Regions from separate parts of the Janibacter sp. UYMM211 genome, predicted to be linked through region 2. Evidence: riboswitches for the same ligand, from Rfam matches in the RefSeq annotation. Region 2 holds a riboswitch; the other holds the start of a gene.

Region 1 (9,269 bases), on a different contig from region 2:
GCGCGTCGAGCTCGGCCTCCCACTGCTCCTGCGGGCTCTCCCACGCGTCGATCTCGTCGAGCTGGGCCGTGAGCCACGTGCCGAGGCAGTCGAGGAGCACCGGTCCGGTCGCCGCGGTGAGCGCGGCGGCGGCGTCGGTGCTCTCGAGCGTCGTCCACGTGGCCGGCCGGCGATCTCGGTGCGCCTGCACCCGCGCGGCCCAGTCGGGGTCGTCGCGCTGCGGGCCGCACGCGAGATAGGTGACCGGGGCCCGGTCGTCGAGGTGCGGGGGCAGGAGGAGGGACTCGGCGTGACGGGACTTGCCGGAGCGCACGCCACCGGTGACGAGCACGCGGGCGCTCATGACGCCACCGTCATGACGACGAGCGAGGCGGTGAGGGCGACCTCGACCCCGGCGCCGAGCACGTCGCCGCCGACCCCGCCGAAGGTGCGAGCGGCACGCTCGCGCAGGACGACGGCGAGCTGGCTCGCGACGAGCACGGCGAGGGCGGCGCCTGCGAGGACCGCGGGGAGCTCGCCGGTCGACGCGGCCAGGGGGAGCGCGGCGAGGACGACGACGACGGCGACGGCCGCGAGGAGCAGCCCGGACGCGGCTGGGGTGACCGTGCCGACGAAGACCCGGCCCAGGCTCGAGGCGGGTGCCGCGGTCGTGCCGGTCGTGCACATCCGGGCGCAGGTCGCGCGCGAGGCGACGACGAGCGCGGCGACGACGAGCGCGCCGCGCCAGCCGTGCGCGAGCAGGTGGGCGACGGACGCGGCCTGGACGAGGAGGACGACGACGAGCGCGACGACGCCCATCGGCCCGACGTCGCCGGTGCGCATCACGGCGAGCGCGCGCTCGCGGTCCCACCCCGCGCCGAGCCCGTCGACGGTGTCGGCGAGGCCGTCGAGGTGCATGCCGCGCGACCCGTGGGCGAGCAGGCCGAGGACCAGCCCGGCCGCGACGAGCGGGGGCAGCCCGATCTCGACGGCGGCGCCGACGAGCCCGGCGAGCGCCGCGAGCGGGAGGACGGCCAGGGGGGCGAGGAGCAGGGCGGAACGGGCCGCGGCGGGGGAGGTCGAGACCTCGCCGCTGGGGATCCGTGTGAAGGTCCCGACCGCCAGCCGCAGCCCGGCGTCGAGGCTCACGTGCCCGCCGGTGCGACCGGGTCGAGAGCGGCGACGACGTCGCCGATGACGGTGATCGCCGGAGGGGCGAAGTCTCCCTCGTCGGCCGCGGCCGCGATGCCCGACAGCGGGGCGCGCACGCTGCGCTGCTGCGGGCTCGCGCCGTCGGCGACGCACGCCGCGGGGGTGTCGGCCGGCATGCCGGCCGCCACGAGCGCCCGGGCGATCGACCCGAGCGTCGCGACGCCCATGAGGACGACGATCGTCAGCCGCGAGGTCGCGAGCGCCGCCCAGTCGACCTCGCTGCGCGGGTCCTCGGGGGCGACGTGCCCCGAGACGACGACGACCCCCTGCGAGAGCCCGCGGTGCGTCACCGGGATCCCGGCGAGGGCCGGGACGGCGAAGGCGGAGGACACGCCCGGCACGACCTCGACCGGCACCCCGGCGACGGCGCAGGCCTGCCACTCCTCGCCGCCGCGGCCGAAGAGGTAGCCGTCGCCGCCCTTGAGCCGCACGACCGTCCGCCCCGCGAGCGCGTGCTCGACGAGCAGCTCGTTGATCCGCTCCTGCGGGGTGAAGTCGCCGCGCGGGATCTTGCCGACGTGGATCACCTCGGCCTGCGGGGCGTGCTCGACGATCGCCGCGAGCGGGGCGAGCCGGTCGGTGACGACGACGTCGGCGACCGCGAGGGCGTCACGACCGGCGATCGTCAGCAGGCCGGGGTCGCCGGGCCCGCCGCCGACGAGCAGCACCCGTCCGGTCGTCGTCGTGGGGGTCGTCGTCATGCGGTCCTCCGGTGCAGCAGGTGGCCCAGCTCGCGCAGCAGGCCGTCGACGGTCAGCGGGTCGCGCACGGCGACCCGCACCCAGGTGGGGTCCAGCCCGGGGAAGGTGTCACCGCGACGCACGGCCCAGCCGGCGTCGCGCAGGGCGGCGTGCACACCGGTGCCCACCTGGGCCAGGACGAAGGGGGCGTCGGCCCCCGCCGTCGGCACGCCGAGGGCGTGCAGCCCGTCGAGGAGGTGACGACGCCAGACCGCCGTCTCCTGCGCGGCGCGGCCGGCCTCGGCGAGCGCCCGCGGGGTCGCGGTCTCGGTCATCACCCGCAGGGCGAGCGAGCCGACCGACCAGTGCGGCTGGTGCGCGGCGAGCGCGGCGACGAGCTCGGGGTCGCCCGCGAGGTACCCGGCGCGCACCCCGGCGACGGCCCAGGTCTTCGTCAACGAGCGCACGACGAGCACCCCGTCGAGGTCGCCGGTGAGCAGCGTCTCGGCCTCGTGCGGGACCGCGTCGACGAAGGCCTCGTCGACGAGCAGCACCCGCCCGGGCCGCGCCAGCGAGCGCAGCACGTCGGCGGGATGGAGCACGCCCGTCGGGTTCGTGGGGTTGCCGACGACGACGAGGTCCGCGTCGCCGATCTCGGCGAGCGCGTCCGGTGTCAGCGCGAAGCCCTCATCAGCCCGCAGCAGGACCCGCCGTACCTCGTGCCCGGCAGCGCGCAGCGCCGCCTCGGGCTCGGTGAACTGCGGGTGCACGACGACTGCGTCGAGCGGGCGCAGCGCCCGGGCGAGCAGCGTGAAGGCCTCGGCACCGCCGCTCGTCGGCAGCACCTGCTCGCGTCGCAGCCCGTGCCGGGCGGCCAGGGCGTCCCGCGCAGCGGTCGGGTCCGGGTACGCGGCGACCGCGTCGAGCTCGTCGCGCAGGGCTGCCGCCAGCCAGGCCGGCGGCTGCTCGAGCCGCACGTTGACCGCGAGGTCGACGAGCTCCTCGGCGACCTCGGCATCCCCGTGATGCCGCAAGGGGTCGACCGGCGTCTCCTGGGACGCACCGGCGCCGGACGGGCTCATCCCTCGGGTCGGCGCGGTGCGGGAGGGGTGCCCCTTGGGGCCTCGCGGTGCGCCCTCGGTCATCGGGTCACGTCGCCCGACGAGGTCTTGGGTCGGCCCCTGAGTCGGGGCGACCCCTCCCGCTCCGCGCCTCGCGTCGTGCTCGCGTACGGCGTCGACGAAGCTCGAGGCGACGGCGGGGGAGCCGGCCCAGTGGGTGTGGAGGTACGAGGCGATCAGGGTCGCGCGGCCGGTGCCGGCGGGGTCGAGCGCGAAGCCCTCGTCGCGCTCGCCGAGCCGCCACGCGGCGGACGTGCCCGCGGGCGGGTCGGTCGTCGTGCGGTGGAACTCGTGCCCGGTGACCGTCGTGCCGGCGGGGCCGATGACAGAGTCGGTGAGGGACACCCCTTCGCGGTAGCCGAGGGTGAGCCGTCGCCCCATCGCGGCTCGCGCGGGCAGCGAGCCGATCATCGGGTGGTCGTCGAGGCTCTGGGCGAGGTAAAGCATGCCGGCGCACTCGGCGACGGTGGGCATGCCGGCGGCGACGGCCGCGCCGATCTGGCCGACGAGCTCGCGATTCGTCGCGAGGGCGCGGGCGTGCACCTCGGGGAAGCCGCCGCCGAGGTAGAGACCGCGCGTCCGCTCGGGCAGCACGGTGTCGCGGGCGGGGTCGACCTCGACGACGCGGGCGCCGGCGGCCTGGATCAGCTCGACGGTCTCGGGGTAGCGGAAGGTGAAGGCGCGCCCGCCGGCCACGGCGACGACCGGGGCGTCGTCGGGCAGGGGTGCGGGCTCGCGGCCGAGGGCCTGCGCGGGCGACCACGGGGTCGTCTGCAGGGGCGGTGCGCCCGCGGCCGCCGTCAGCAGGGCGTCGAGGTCGAGGTGCTGCTCGGCGACCCCGGCGATGTGGTCGAGGGTGGCGGCGGCCCGGCCGCGCTCGGCGGCGGGGACGAGGCCGAGGTGACGCGAGGGCACGTGCATCGCCGCGTCGCGCGGGAGCACTCCCCAGACGGGCACGCCGACGCCCTCGACGGCGCGGCGGGCCTCGGCCCCGTGACGCGGGGTGCCGGCCTTGTTGAGGACGACGCCGACGACCTCGAGCGCGGAGTCGATCCGGGTGAGCCCGAGCACGGTGGCGGCGACGGTGCGCGAGGTCGAGCTGATGTCGACGACGAGGACGACGGGGGTGCGGGTGAGGGCGGCGACGTGCGCGCTGGAGGCGAAGCCGTCGGTGCCCAGGCGGCCGTCGAGCAGACCCATGACGCCCTCGAGGACGGCGACGTCCGCGGCGACCGGGTGGGTCGCGCCGCGGGCGAGCAGGGGTGCGACGCGCTCCTCGCCGACCAACCACGGGTCGAGCGTGCGGCTCGGGCGGCCGGTCGCCAGGGCGTGGTAGCCCGGGTCGATGTAGTCGGGGCCGACCTTCGCCGGGGCGACGACGTGCCCACGACGGGAGAGCGCGGCCATGATGCCCACGGCGATCGTCGTCTTGCCGTGGCCGGACGCGGGGGCGGCGACGAGGACCCGGGGCAGGGCCACCTCTCGCCCTTGCCTCACCACTCGCGCGTCCCTCACCACTCGCGCTTCCCTCACCACTCGATGCCCCGCTGACCCTTCTGACCGCGGTCGAAGGGGTGGGCGATCTTCGTCATCTCGGTCGCGACGTCGGCGATCTCGAGCAGGCGCGGGTGCGGGTCACGACCGGTGATGACGACGTGCTGGTAGCCCGGGCGGCTCGTCAGGGTCTCGACGACGTCGTCGACGTCGACCCAGCCCCACTTCATGACGTAGGTGAACTCGTCGAGGACGTAGACGGTGTGCGTCTCCTCGGACAGCCGGCGCTTGATCTCGGCCCAGCCCTCGCGGGCGTCGGCGGCGTGGTCCTCCTCGGATCCCGCCTTGCGCGACCACGACCACCCCGAGCCCATCTTGTGCCACTCGACCGGGCCCCCTTCGCCGGTCTGCTCGTGGAGCCGGCCGAGCGCCGCGAAGGCCTCCTCCTCGCCGATCCGCCACTTCGCGGACTTGACGAACTGGAAGACCCCGATCGACCAGCCCTGGTTCCACCCGCGCAGGGCGAGCCCGAAGGCGGCGGTCGACTTGCCCTTGCCGGACCCGCCGTGGACGACGACGAGGGGCGAGGTGCGGCGCTGACGGGTGGTCAGGCCGTCGGCCGGGGTGACGGGGGTGCGTCCCTGCGCCATCAGGCGGCGCTCCGGCCGGTGCGCCCGGTGCCCGTGCGGTCGGTGACGATCTCGACGAGACCGCTCGCGGCGACCTGCTCGAGGGCGATGTGCTCGGCGCCCATGCGCCGGGCGAGGTCGGCGGCCAGGCCCATGCGGAAACGGCCGGACTCGCAGTCGACGACGACGGTCTGCGCGGTCGGCACGGCGCGCGACCAGCCGTCGGCGACGACCCGGGCGCGGGCGAGGGCATCCGCCCCGGCGGTGGCCCGGCCGTCGGTGACGACGACGACGAGCGCGCGCTGGTGGCGGTCGCGGACCTGCTCGCGGGCGACGACCCGGGCGACCTGGGTCAGGCCCTCGGCGAGCGGGGTGCGCCCGCCGTGGGGCAGCTGCGCGAGCCGCGCAGCGGCGGCGTCGACGGACGAGGTGGGCGGCAGGGCGACCTCGGCCTGCGCGCCCCGGAAGGTCACCAGACCCACCCGGTCGCGGCGCTGGTAGGCGTCGAGGAGCAGGGAGAGCACAGCCGTCTTGACCTCGCCCATCCGGCGGCGGGCGGCCATCGAGCCGGAGGCGTCGACGGCGAGGAGCACGAGGTTTGCCTCTCGCCCGCGGGTCACGGCGTGGCGCAGGTCGCCGCCGGTGACGCGGGCCGGCCCGGTGCGGGCGGCCCGTCGTGCGGCGGAGGCGCGCAGCGTCGCGGTGAGGTGCACGGGCGCGCCCGCCGGCTCCTGGCCGGCCGGGTGCGTGCCGACGACCCTGCCGCGCGGGGTGAGCGCGGGGGAGCGGCGGCCCGAGGGACCGGACCCGACACCGGCGAGCTCGAGGCGGCGGGCGCGGTAGGGCGCCTGGGCGCTCGCGGTCCCGACCGGCGCGGCGGCACCGCCCGTGGGGGGAGCGGCCTGCGCGTCGGAGGGGTCGGCCGGGTCCTGCGCTCCGTGGTCCTCGGCGCTCGGCTCGGGAGGGCTGTCGGCGCGCCCGCTCGGCGGGGTGTCGTCGGACCCGTCGGGGGTGGGGGACGGTCCGCCGGTGGTCCGGCCGTCGCCGTCGCGCTGCTCGTCGTCGGGCCGGCCGCCATCGGGCTGCTCGTCGGGGCCGTCCTCGGGCTCGTCGCCGCCGGGCGGGTCGTCCTCCGGCTCCTCGTCGAGGAGCCGGTCGAGGAGGTCCTCGTCGAGACCGGGCGCGTCGAAGGGGGAGCGCCGGCGGCGGTGCGGCAGGGCGAGCAGGGCCGCGGCACGGATGTCCTCGCGGGTCACGTGCGTGCGTCCCTGCCAGGCCGCGTGGGCGACCGCCGTGCGGGCGGTGACGATGTCGGCGCGCAGGCCGTCGACGTCGAAGCCGGCGCACACCCGGGCGACGGTGCGCAGCGTCCGCTCGTCGAGGACCACCTCGCGCACGCCGGCGCGGGCGGCGGCGATGCGCTCGGTGAGCTCGACCTCGGAGCGCTCGTAGCCGGCGGCGAAGCCCACCGGGTCGGCGTCGGCGGCGAGCCGGCGACGCACGACCTCGGCCCGCTCACGGGGGTCGCGGCTCGCGGCGACGTGCACGGTGAGCCCGAAGCGGTCGAGCAGCTGCGGGCGCAGCTCGCCCTCCTCGGGGTTCATCGTGCCGACGAGGGTGATCCGGGCGGGGTGGGAGATCGAGACCCCGTCGCGCTCGACGGTGTTGCGGCCCATCGCGGCGGCGTCGAGCAGGACGTCGACGAGGTGGTCGTGCAGGAGGTTGACCTCGTCGACGTAGAGGATCCCGCGGTGCGCCTCGGCGAGCAGGCCGGGCTGGTAGGCGGCCTCGCCCTCGCCGAGCGCGCGACGCAGGTCCAACGAGCCGACGACGCGGTCCTCGGTGGCGCCAACGGGCAGCTCGACGAGACGGGCCGGCCGGGTCGTGCCGGGTCCGTCGTGGGGGCCGTCCGGGCAGTCCTCCGCACGGTCGGGGTCGCACCCGAAGCGGCAGCCGAGCGCGACGTGCTGCTCGGGCAGCACGGCGGCGAGGGCGCGCACGGCGGTCGACTTCGCGGTGCCCTTCTCGCCGCGCACGAGCACCCCTCCGATCTCCGGGGAGATCGCGCTGAGGAGCAGGGCGGTCGTCAGCTCGTCGGCGCCGACGAGGGCGGTGAAGGGGTAGGTCGGGGTGCGCTGGCCGAGAGCCGTCACGGCTGCCTCCTGGCGAGTGTCCACGCTCGCCGGTCGATGACGTCGCCGCGGGTGACGGTGACGGGTGCAGACCGAGTGTCTGGCTCGGGCCCAGAGGGCCGTGACAGTGGCGGGACCGCTCCGGATTCGCACCGGATTCCTCGGTTGGCTGCGCCGGGCGCGATCCTCTCACAACCGCGAAGGGGCCTAGGGTGGGCGACCGTGATCGAGGTCGTGGGTGTCGGTGACGACGGGTGGGACGGCCTGGACGGGGCGCGTCGCCGCCTCGTCGCGGGTGCGTCGACCCTCATCGGCGGGCGCCGCCACCTCGACCTCCTGGGTCCCCACGCACCCGGCGCCGAGCTCGTGCCCTGGCCGAGCCCCCTTCGCGCCGGTCTGCCCGAGCTGCTGCGGGCGACGGGCGACGCCGTCGCCCTCGCGAGCGGCGACCCGCTGCGCTCCGGCATCGCGACGACGCTGGTCGACCTGCTCGGGGCCGACGCCGTGCGGGTCCACCCGGCGGTGGGCAGCGACGCCCTCGCGCGGGCGCGCCAGGGCTGGTCCGCGGAGAGCGCGACGGTCGTCACGGCGGTCGGGCGCGACCTGCGCGCGGTCCTGTCCCATCTCGCCCCCGCCGCCCGGCTCGTCGTCCTGTGCTCCGACGGCGCCGACCCCGCGCGCCTCGGCGCCCTGCTCGCGGAGAGCGGCTGGGGCGCGAGCACGCTCACCGCACGATGGCACCTCGGCGGTCCGGACGAGGGAGCCCGCAGCGAGCGGGCCGACGCCTTCGCCGGTCGGACCGACGACCTCGTGCTCTGCTGCGTCGAGGTGCGCGCCGACGACCCCGCCGCGGTCTCGCCGACCGCGGGACCCGTGCCGGGTCGCCCCGAGGACTTCATCGCCCACGACGGCCAGCTCACCAAGCGCGACGTGCGGGCCTCGGCCCTGGCCCGCCTGCGCCCCACCGCCGGTGCCCACCTGTGGGACCTCGGCGCCGGCAACGGCTCGGTCGCCCTCGAGTGGTGCCTCGCCGCGGAGCGGACGAGCGCGACCTGCGTCGAGCGCGACCCCACCCGAGCCCAGCGCATCCGCGACAACGTCGCCGCCCTCGGTCTGGCCGGGCGTGTCGAGGTCGTCGTCGGCGACACGACGACGACCGACCTGACCCCCTTCGCCACCCCCGACGCCGTCTTCGTCGGCGGCGGGCTCGACGAGGACCTGCTCGCGCGGGCCTGGCAGGCGCTGCCCGCCGGCGGGCGGCTCGTCGCGCACGCCGTGACCCTCGAGGGCGAGGGCGCGCTCGTCGCCACCCACGGCCGTACCGGCGGCGAGCTCACCCGGGTGAGCGTCGAGCGGGCGGTCCCGCTCGGTCGCTACCTGTCGTGGACCCCCGCCCGCGCCGTCGTCCAGCTCGCCGTCACCCGACCCCACGGAGCGTCATGACCGTCCACTTCATCGGCGCCGGCCCCGGTGCCGCCGACCTGCTCACGCTGCGGGCAACGCGGCTCCTCGCGCAGAGCCGGCTGTGCCTCTACGCGGGCAGCTATCTCGACGCCGCGGTGCTCGAGCACTGCCCCCACGACGCCCGTCTCGTCGACACCCAGGACCTCGACCTCGACGCGATCGTCGCCGAGGTCGTCGCGGCGCACGGGCGCGGCGAGGACGTCGCCCGGCTGTGCTCCGGCGACCCGTCCGTCTACTCGGCGCTCGCCGAGCAGACCCGCCGCCTCGACGCCGCGGGCGTGCCGTGGGACGTCACGCCCGGGGTCGCGGCCTACGCGGCGACCGCCGCCCGGATCGGGCGCGAGCTCACGGTGCCCGAGGTCGCGCAGTCGGTCGTGGTCACCCGCGCCCAGCGCGACTCGACGGCGATGCCGACGGGCGAGAGCCTTGAGGCCTTCGCCGCGACCGGCGCGACCCTCGCGCTCCACCTCGCCGTGCGGCGGGTGCGCGAGCTCGCACAGCGCTGCGCGGTGCACTACGGCGAGGACTGCCCCGCCGTCGTCGCCTACCGCGTCGAGC
Region 2 (9,269 bases):
GCCCCCTTCGGCCAGGCCGTGCGCGCCCGCTCCGAGCAGGGCGGCGGCTGGATGGGCTGGGTCGTCGCGGTCGACGACCTCGGCGTCGTCGAGCAGCGCCTCGAGCGCGAGTCGGTCCCCGGGTCGCGCCGCATGCCCGACGGGCGTGAGTTCAGCTGGCGCCAGATCGGCGTCAAGGGCCTGATGTCGGACCCGCAGCTGCCCTTCTTCATCAAGTGGGACGAGGGCTCGGACCACCCGAGCGCCGACAACCACAGCGACGTCGTCATCGAGTCGCTCATGGTCGCGGGCGACCCCGAGCGGGTCCACGACTGGCTGGGCCTGCCCGCCACCGAGACCTCGTCGGTCATCACCTTCGAGTTCGTCGCCCCCCACGGTCAGCCGGGTCTGCTCTCGGTCACCCTGAGCACCCCCAAGGGCACCGTCACCATCTGAGGCATCACCCGCGACGACCTGCTGCCAGGTCGCACGACGAAGGGGGAGGGACCGGGTCACCCGGTCCCTCCCCCTTCGTCATGCCCGGGGCGAGCGCTACGCCCGGCGCAGCCGCAGGCTGCTGAGGACGACGCACACCGAGCTGAAGGCCATCGCCGCGCCCGCGATCATGGGGTTGAGCAGGCCCGCCATGGCGAGCGGGATCGCGAGCGTGTTGTAGCCGAAGGCCCACACGAGGTTCTGCTTGATGACCTGCAGCGTGCGTGCCGACAGCGCCATCGCCTCGGGCACGGAGGCGAGGTCGTCACGCACGAGGACGATGTCGGCGGACTCCATGGCGACGTCCGTGCCCGCCCCCATCGCCATGCCGAGATCTGCCTGCACCAGGGCGGCGGCGTCGTTGACGCCGTCGCCGACCATCGCGACGACCCGCCCGGACTCCTGCAGCTCGGCGATGCGGGCGTGCTTCTCGTGCGGCTTGACGCCGGCGACGACGTGCTCGGGCTCGATGCCGACCTTCGCCGCGACCGCCCGCGCGTTGATCTCGGTGTCGCCGCTGAGCAGCCAGGCCTCGAGCCCGGCGGCCCGCAGGTCGCGCACCGCCTGGGCGGAGGTCTCGCGGACGTCGTCGGCCACGGTGAGCGCGCCGCGGGCGCGGCCGTCCCACCCGACGAAGACGGTGGTCCCCGGCCGGTCCAGGGTCGCGAGCTCGGCGGGCACCTCGTCGAAGAGCTCGGGCAGGCCGACGGTCACCTCGGTGCCCCCGACGACGGCGCGGGCGCCTGAGCCGGGCAAGGCGACGAAGTCGCGGGCGTCGGGGATCTTCAGCCCCTTCTCCTCGGCGCGCGCGACGACCGCCCGGGCGACCGGGTGCTCGCTCCCGCGCTCGACGGCGGCCGCGGCGACGAGAGCGGCGAAGGGGTGCAGCCCGGGCTCGGCGGCCAGACCGGTGAGCCGGGTCCGGCCGGTCGTGATCGTGCCCGTCTTGTCCATGACGACGGTGTCGATGCTGCGGGTGTCCTCGAGGACCTGGGGGCCCTTGATGAGGATGCCCTTCTGCGCACCGCGCGAGGTGCCGACGAGCAGGGCGGTCGGCGTGGCGAGGCCGAGCGCGCAGGGGCAGGCGATGATGAGCACGGTGATGGCGACGCCGATCGCCGTCGTCGCGCTGCCGGACCCGATCCACCAGCCGACGAAGGTGAGCGCCGCCAGAGCGAGCACCACGGGCACGAAGACCGCGGAGACGCGGTCGGCGAGACGCTGAACGTCGGCCTTGCCGGTCTGGGCCTGCTCGACGAGCCGGGTGATCGCGGCGAGCGTCGTGTGCGCGCCGACCGCCGTCGCCTCGACGACGAGCCGGCCCGAGGTGTTGATCGTCCCCGCGTCGACCGTGCTGCCCGCTTCGACGTCGACGGGCACGGACTCGCCGGTGACGACGGAGGTGTCGATGGCCGAGACGCCGTCGACGACGATGCCGTCGGTCGCGACCTTCTCACCGGGTCGCACGACGAAGTGGTCGCCGACGCGCAGGTCGTCCACGGGGATGACGACCTCGGTCGTCGCTCGGGTGGTCGCCGAGATGCGCTGGACGGCGACCTCCTTGGCCCCGAGGTCCATGAGGGCGGTGAGCGCGGAGCGGCCCTGCGCCTTGGCCCGCGACTCGAGCCACCGGCCGAGGAGGAGGAAGGCGGTGACGACCGCTGCCGTCTCGAAGTAGTAGTGCCCCTCCTCGCGGGGGTGGTGGCCGGGGCCGACGACGAGCGCGACGCTCGACCACACGAAGGCGGCGGTGACGCCGAGGCTGACGAGCGTGTCCATCGTCGAGGTGCGGTGCCGGGCAGCGGCGACCGCCGCGCGGTGGAAGGGCCAGGCGCACCACACGACGACGGGGGCGGTGAGGACGAGCTGCAGCCACGGGTTGGCGGCGAAGGTCCACGGGCCCATGGCGAGCAGGACGACGACGAGCGCGAGCGGCCCGGCGACGAGCAGGCGGCGACGCAGGTCGTCCTCGCGCACGTGGGTGTGCTCGGGCGGCGTGAGCCGGGTGCCGGGGTCGAGGACGGTCGCGCCGTAGCCGCTGGCCTCGACGGCCCCGACGATCTCGTCGTGGGTGACGTGCCCCGGGTAGGTGACGTGCGCGCGCTCGGTCGCGAGGTTGACGCTCGCGCTCACGCCGTCGAGACGGCCCAGGCGCTTCTCGACGCGGGCGACGCACGACGCGCACGTCATGCCGGTGATGGCCAGGTCGACCTCGTGGACGTCTGCTGCGTCCGCCGTCGAGGGGTCGGCGTCGGTGGGGTGGGTGGTGCTCATCGCGGGGCGACCGTGTACCCGGCCTCGTCGACCGCGGCGGCGATGTCCTGCGGGCTCACGGGCCCCTCGCTCGTGAGGGTGACCGGCGAGCTGCCGCCGGCGACGAGCTCGACGGCCACGGCCGAGACCCCGGAGATCTCGCCGAGCTCCTCGGACACGTGCCGGACGCAGTTCTCGCAGGTCATGCCGTCGACGTAGATGGTGGTCTGCTCGCTCATGGTGGTGCTCCTTCGTCGATGGTGGGTGGTCTGGGGGAGGGGCGTCAGGAGCGCACGAGGCGCGCGATCGCCGCGCTGGCCTCGCGCACCTTCTCCTGGGCGGCCTCGTCGCTCTCGCGGGCGGCGTCGACGACGCAGTGCCCGACGTGGTCCTCGAGCAGGCCGAGGCTCACGGCCTGCAACGCCTTCGTCGCGGCGCTCACCTGGGTGAGGATGTCGATGCAGTACTCGTCGTCGTCGACCATGCGGGCGATGCCGCGCACCTGCCCCTCGATCCGCTTGAGACGCTTGAGGTAGGCGTCCTTGTCGGCGGCGTATCCGGCCACGGCGGTCTCCCTTCGTCCCCTCGAAGATACCCCCAAGGGGTATGAAGGGACAAGCCCCGGGCGGCTACTGGATGAAGCGGAAGAGCGGGCTCGAGGGGCGGATGCGCTCGATGCGCACCGGCGAGGCCTCCATCCGGCGCAGGAGGGGGTCGAGGTCCTCCGGGGCGCCGAGCTCGACGCCGACGAGGGCCGGCCCGGTCTCGCGGTTGCTGCGCTTGACGTACTCGAAGAGCGCGATGTCGTCGTCGGGCCCGAGGACCTCGTCGAGGAAGCGGCGCAGCGCCCCGGGCTCCTGAGGGAAGTCGACGAGGAAGTAGTGCTTGCGCCCCTGGTGCACGAGCGCCTTCTCGACGACCTCGGCGTAGCGGGAGACGTCGTTGTTGCCCCCGGAGACGACGGCGACGACGGTGCTGCCCGGCGTGACCCCGAGCTCGTCGAGGTCGATCGCGGCGAGGGCCGCGGTGGCCAGCGACCCCGCGGGCTCGGTGACGATGCCCTCGGTCTGGTAGAGCGCGAGCATCTCGACGGCGACCGCGCCCTCGGCGATCGAGTGCACGGGCGCGTCCGTGGCCGACACGGCTGCGTAGGTGAGCGCGCCGACCTCGCGCACCGCGGCGCCGTCGACGAAGGGGTCGACGTCACCGATCGCGACCGGTCGGCCCGCCTCGAGGGCGGCCGACATCGACGCCGCCCCGGAGGGCTCGATGCCGACGACCCTCGTCGCGGGGTGGTGCGCGGCGAACCACGTCGCCATCCCGCCGAGCAGCCCGCCCCCGCCGACGGGGACGAGGACGACGTCGGGGGCCCTGCCGAGCTGCTCGACGACCTCGAGGGCGACCGTGCCCTGACCGGCCATCGTGTCGACGTGGTCGAAGGCGGGCACGACCGTCGCCCCGCTCTCGCGGGCATGACGAAGGGCGGAGGCCGCCGCGTCGTCGTAGACGTCGCCGCCGACGACGACCTCGACGTGCTCGCCACCGAGGGCGGCGACGCGGTCGCGCTTCTGGCGGGGGGTGGTGCGCGGCAGGTAGATCCGGGCCTGCACGCCGAGGCGGGCGCAGGCGTACGCGACGCCCTGGGCGTGGTTGCCCGCGGAGGCTGCGACGACCCCCTTCGTCCGCTGCTCGGGGGAGAGGCGCGCGATGAGGGTGTAGGCGCCGCGGAGCTTGTAGCTGCGCACCGGCTGGAGGTCCTCGCGCTTGAGGAGCACGTGCGCGCCGGTGGCGGCGCTGTGTCGGGCGGAGGGCTGGAGGGGGGTGGGGTCGAGGAGGTCGTGCAGCAGGCCCGCGGCCGCCTCGACGTCCTCCGCGCGGATCGGAGAGCTCACGCTCGCAGGCTAGACCTCGTCGCCGGCGCCGTGCTGCGAGGTCCGCGCTGCGTCGCGTAGTGTCGGCACCGAGTCAGACGCACACCAGTGCAGAGGGAATCCGGTGAGAGTCCGGAGCTGTCGCGCAGCGGTATGGGTGACTGACGGGGTGAGATCCACTGGGCCACGAGGCCTGGGAAGGGACCCCGTCGGGACGACCCCGAGTCCGAAGACCTGCTGACTCGCTGGACCCCGACAGGGCCTCGCGATCCGGGCCCCCGACGCACCTGGAGACCCCCGTGTCCCACGACCGCCCCGGCGGCCGGCGGCTGCCCGTCGTGCCGCTGCTGCTCGTCCTGCTCGTCCTCACCGTCGTCAGCGGCGTCGTCTCGCTCGGCCTGGGCTCCGAGCCGCTGCCGCTGCGCGGGGTCGTCGACGTCCTGCGCGCCCGGGTCGGCGGCGCTGCGGGCCCGGACCCCGCCCTCGACACCATCGTGTGGGAGCTGCGCGCACCGCGTGCCGTCATGGCGATGGTCGTCGGCGCCGGCCTGGCCGTCGCCGGCGCGTGCATGCAGACCCTCGTGCGCAACCCGCTCGCCGACCCCTACCTCCTCGGGGTCTCGGCCGGGGCCGGCGTCGGCGCCACCCTCGTCATCCTCCTCGGCGCGCTCGCCGGGCTCGGGGTGTGGGCGCTCTCCCTCGGCGCCCTCGGCGGGGCTCTCGTCGCGACCGCCCTCGTCCTCGGCATCTCGCTGGCCCAGGGCGGGATCACCCCCCTTCGCCTCGTGCTCACCGGTGTCGTCATGTCGGCGGCCTTCTCCTCCGTCTCGAGCCTGCTCGTCTTCCTCAGCGCCGACCCGCGGGCGACGCAGTCGGTGCTCTTCTGGCTGCTCGGCAGCCTCTCCGGGTCGGTGTGGCAGCAGGTGCTCCCGCCCGTGCTCGTCGTCGTCGTGTCCGGCGTCGTCCTCCTCGCGCTGCACCGCTGGCTCGACGCGCTGGCGGCCGGCCCCGACGTCGCGGGCGGTCTCGGCGTCCCGGTCCGCGAGCTGCGGCTCGCGCTCTTCGTCCTCGTCTCGGTCCTCGTGGGGGTGCTCGTCGCGGTCTCCGGCGGCATCGGCTTCGTCGGGCTCGTCGTCCCGCACATCGCCCGCATCCTCGTCGGCGCACGGCACCGCTACGTGCTGCCCGTCGCGGCCGTCGGCGGCGCGCTCTTCCTGCTGTGGGTCGACGTCGCGGCGCGGACCGTCGTGCGCCCGCAGGAGATCCCGCTGAGCGTCGTCACCGGGCTCGTCGGGGCGCCGATCTTCCTCGTCCTGCTCGGCAGACGGCACTACTCGTACTCGGGGGGCGCCGGATGACCCACCTGTCCACGACCGGGCTCGCCGTCGAGATCGGCGGGCGCACGATCGTCTCCGGTGTCGACCTCGACGTCCCGCCCGGGTCGATGCTCGCCCTCGTCGGCCGCAACGGCAGCGGCAAGTCCACCCTCATCAGGTCGCTCGTCGGCCTGCGACCCCCGGCCGCCGGCAGGGTGCGCGTCGACGGGGTCGACCTCGCGCGCCTGTCGTCGCGGCGGCGGGCCACCCGGGTGGCCTACGTCGCACAGGAGGACGGGCCGCCCGAGGACCTCCTCGTCGGCGAGATGGTCGCGATGGGGCGCACCCCGCACCGACCGCCGTGGGCCGTCGACGAGCGCTCCGAGCGCGAGCTCGTGCTCGAGGCGCTGCGTCATGTCGGCATGGCCGCGAAGGTCGACCGCCCCTGCCAGCACCTCTCCGGGGGCGAGCGCCGCCGGGTGATGCTCGCCCGTGGCATCGCCCAGGGGTGCGACCTGCTCGTCCTCGACGAACCGACGAACCACCTCGACGTGCACCACCAGGACCAGCTGCTCCAGACGGTGCGTCGCCTCGGGTGCACGGTCGTCGCCGCGGTCCACGACCTCTCGCTCGCGGCCGCCCACTTCGACGCCGTCGCCGTGCTCCACGACGGCGCCGTCCACGCCCTCGGTCGTCCCCGCGACGTCCTCACCCCCGAGCTCGTGCGCGACGTCTTCGACGTCGGCGCCCGTCATCTCACCGACCCGGTCACCGGCCGGGTCCACCTCGTCCTCGGTGCCGGCGCCCCGCCGGTGCCCGCTCCTCGAGAGGCAGTCCTGTGACCCCCCTTCGCCCCGCCCGAGCCGCCCAGGCCCTATCCGCTGCCGTCCTGCTCGGCTCTCTCCTCGTCGGGTGCGGATCCGCGACGTCGACGGCCCGCAGCAGCGCGGACGACGCCGGCGAGGTGACGGTGTCGACGTGCGGTGAGGACGTGCGCTTCCCCTCGCCCGCGCAGCGGATGTACGTCGCCGGCGACGGCAACCTGCTCGCGATGGTGCTCGCCGTCGGGGCACAGGACCAGGTCGCCGGGGCGAGCGGCACGACGGACACGGCGCAGGCCCTCTCGCGGGTCTACGGGTCCGACGTCGTCGACAGCATCCCCGTCGCCACCCGCGACCAGCCGACGATGGAGAACGTCCTCGCCCAGCGGCCCGACGTCATGCTCGCCGGGTGGAGCTACGGCTACACCGAGGAGCGCCGGCTCACGCCCGAGCTGCTGAGCGGCCGGGGGATCGCGCCGTACGTGCTGTCGGAGAGCTGCCGGCAGGAGGACGGCGCGCGCGGCACGATGCCGCCGTGGGAGGCCCTGTCGGCCGACATCGAGGCGGTCGGGGCGATCACCGGGCACGTCGACGAGGCGGCCGAGGTCGACGCCGACATCACGCGCCGCCGGGAGGCGCTGGAGGCGGCGCCCCAGGCGGCCGAGCGCCCCACGGTCTTCCTCTTCGACTCGGGCACGAAGGAGATCTTCACCTCAGGAGCCTTCGGCGGGCCGCAGGCGATCATCGAGGCAGCGGGGGCGAAGAACGCCACGGCCGACGTCGACGACACGTGGACGACGGTGTCGTGGGAGCGGCTCGTGCGCTCGTCGCCGGACTTCATCGCCTTCGTCGACTACGACGGGCAGACCTTCGAGCAGAAGGTCGAGGTGCTGCGGACCAACCCGGCGACGAAGGACCTCCCCGCGGTGCGCGAGGAGCGCTTCCTCAACCTGCCGATCCCGGCGTGGACGAGCAGCCCGCTCAACATCGACGCGGCGGAGGCGCTGCGCGCCGAGCTCGAGGAGCACGACCTCGTGCCGGCGAGCGGGATCACGCCCGAGCACGACCTCGAGCCGTGACGCGTCCGACGCCCCGTGACCACGTGGTCCACGGGGCGTCGGCCGCCTGGGGGGAGGTTCTTACAGCAGGCCGTGCTCGACGAGCTCTTCTTGCGACATCAGCCGGGAGCGGATGAGGAAGCGCACCCCCTCGGGGGCCTCGACGGAGAAGCCGGACCCCCGTCCCGGCACGACGTCTACGGTGAGATGGGTGTGCTTCCAGTACTCGTACTGGCTCACGCTCATCCAGAACTCGACCGGTGTCGCCGACCCCACCTCGAGCGTGCCGAGGAGGATGTCGGCCTCGCTGGTGATGAAGTCACCCGCGGGGTAGCACATCGGCGATGACCCGTCGCAGCAGCCGCCGGACTGGTGGAACATCAGCGGCCCGTGGGTGCGCTCGAGGCGCTCGATGAGCTCGACCGCGGCGGGCGTGATGTCGACCTTGTCCGAGGGCATGGCTTAGAAGAAGCCGAGCTTGTCGGGGCTGTAGCTGACGAGGAGGTTCTTCGTCTGCTGGTAGTGGTCGAGCATCATCTTGTGGTTCTCGCGCCCGATGCCGGACTGCTTGTAGCCACCGAAGGCGGCGTGCGCCGGGTACTGGTGGTAGCAGTTCGTCCACACGCGGCCGGCCTTGATCGCCCGGCCCATCTCGAAGGTCGTGTGCGCGCTGCGCGACCACACCCCGGCGCCGAGGCCGTAGAGGGTGTCGTTGGCGATCTGCAGCGCCTCGGCCTGGTCGGCGAAGGAGGTGAGCGAGACGACGGGGCCGAAGATCTCCTCCTGGAAGACGCGCATCGAGTTCTTGCCCTCGAAGACGGTCGGCTGGATGTAGTAGCCGCCCGCGAGATCGCCCTCGAGCTCGAGCTTGTCGCCACCGGTGAGGACCTTCGCGCCCTCCTGCTTGCCGATGTCGAGATAGCTCATGATCTTCTCGAACTGGTCGTTGCTCGCCTGGGCGCCCATCATCGTGTCGGTGTCGAGCGGGTTGCCCTGCTTGACCGCCTTGACCCGCTCGAGGGCGTCGCCGACGAACTGGTCGTAGATCGAGCCCTGGACGAGCGCGCGCGACGGGCAGGTGCAGACCTCGCCCTGGTTGAGGGCGAACATCGCGAAGCCCTCGAGCGCCTTGTCGTAGAAGGCGTCCTTGCTGCTCGCGACGTCCTCGAAGAAGACGTTGGGGCTCTTGCCGCCGAGCTCGAGGGTCACCGGGATGATGTTCTGGCTCGCGTACTGCATGATCAGGCGGCCGGTCGTCGTCTCGCCGGTGAAGGCGATCTTGGCGATGCGGGGGCTGGAGGCCAGCGGCTTGCCGGCCTCGACGCCGAAGCCGTTGACGATGTTGAGCACGCCCTCGGGCAGCAGGTCGCCGATGAGCTCGGCGAGCTTGAGGATCGACCAGGGCGTCTGCTCGGCCGGCTTGAGGACGACGCAGTTGCCCGCGGCGAGGGCCGGCGCGAGCTTCCACACCGCCAT

What was found. A riboswitch is a leader RNA that binds a small molecule or an ion and turns the genes downstream of it on or off. The one in region 2 is predicted to bind cobalamin.
Region 1: it holds a riboswitch for cobalamin, as region 2 does, so the genes downstream of both, ABIB53_RS01565 (magnesium chelatase subunit D family protein) here and ABIB53_RS15765 (FecCD family ABC transporter permease) in region 2, are expected to answer to the same signal.

Annotation. Positions count from the first base shown of each region.
Region 1 covers NZ_JBEPOY010000001.1:348,479-357,747, reverse strand. Annotated here, with positions in the region: gene ABIB53_RS01590 (bifunctional adenosylcobinamide kinase/adenosylcobinamide-phosphate guanylyltransferase) at 1-343, opposite strand, end outside; gene ABIB53_RS01585 (adenosylcobinamide-GDP ribazoletransferase) at 340-1,128, opposite strand; gene cobA (uroporphyrinogen-III C-methyltransferase) at 1,125-1,892, opposite strand; gene cobBC (bifunctional hydrogenobyrinic acid a,c-diamide synthase/histidinol phosphate aminotransferase CobBC) at 1,889-4,471, opposite strand; gene cobO (cob(I)yrinic acid a,c-diamide adenosyltransferase) at 4,522-5,136, opposite strand; gene ABIB53_RS01565 (magnesium chelatase subunit D family protein) at 5,136-7,268, opposite strand; cobalamin riboswitch at 7,321-7,451, opposite strand; gene cbiE (precorrin-6y C5,15-methyltransferase (decarboxylating) subunit CbiE) at 7,470-8,690, shown strand; gene ABIB53_RS01555 (cobalt-precorrin-4/precorrin-4 C(11)-methyltransferase) at 8,687-9,269, shown strand, end outside.
Region 2 covers NZ_JBEPOY010000007.1:66,743-76,011, reverse strand. Annotated here, with positions in the region: gene ABIB53_RS15790 (VOC family protein) at 1-435, shown strand, start outside; gene ABIB53_RS15785 (heavy metal translocating P-type ATPase) at 532-2,748, opposite strand; gene ABIB53_RS15780 (heavy-metal-associated domain-containing protein) at 2,745-2,966, opposite strand; gene ABIB53_RS15775 (metal-sensitive transcriptional regulator) at 3,011-3,292, opposite strand; gene ilvA (threonine ammonia-lyase IlvA) at 3,357-4,619, opposite strand; cobalamin riboswitch at 4,677-4,854, shown strand; gene ABIB53_RS15765 (FecCD family ABC transporter permease) at 4,898-5,956, shown strand; gene ABIB53_RS15760 (ABC transporter ATP-binding protein) at 5,953-6,756, shown strand; gene ABIB53_RS15755 (ABC transporter substrate-binding protein) at 6,753-7,814, shown strand; gene ABIB53_RS15750 (DUF779 domain-containing protein) at 7,875-8,252, opposite strand; gene adh (aldehyde dehydrogenase) at 8,256-9,269, opposite strand, start outside.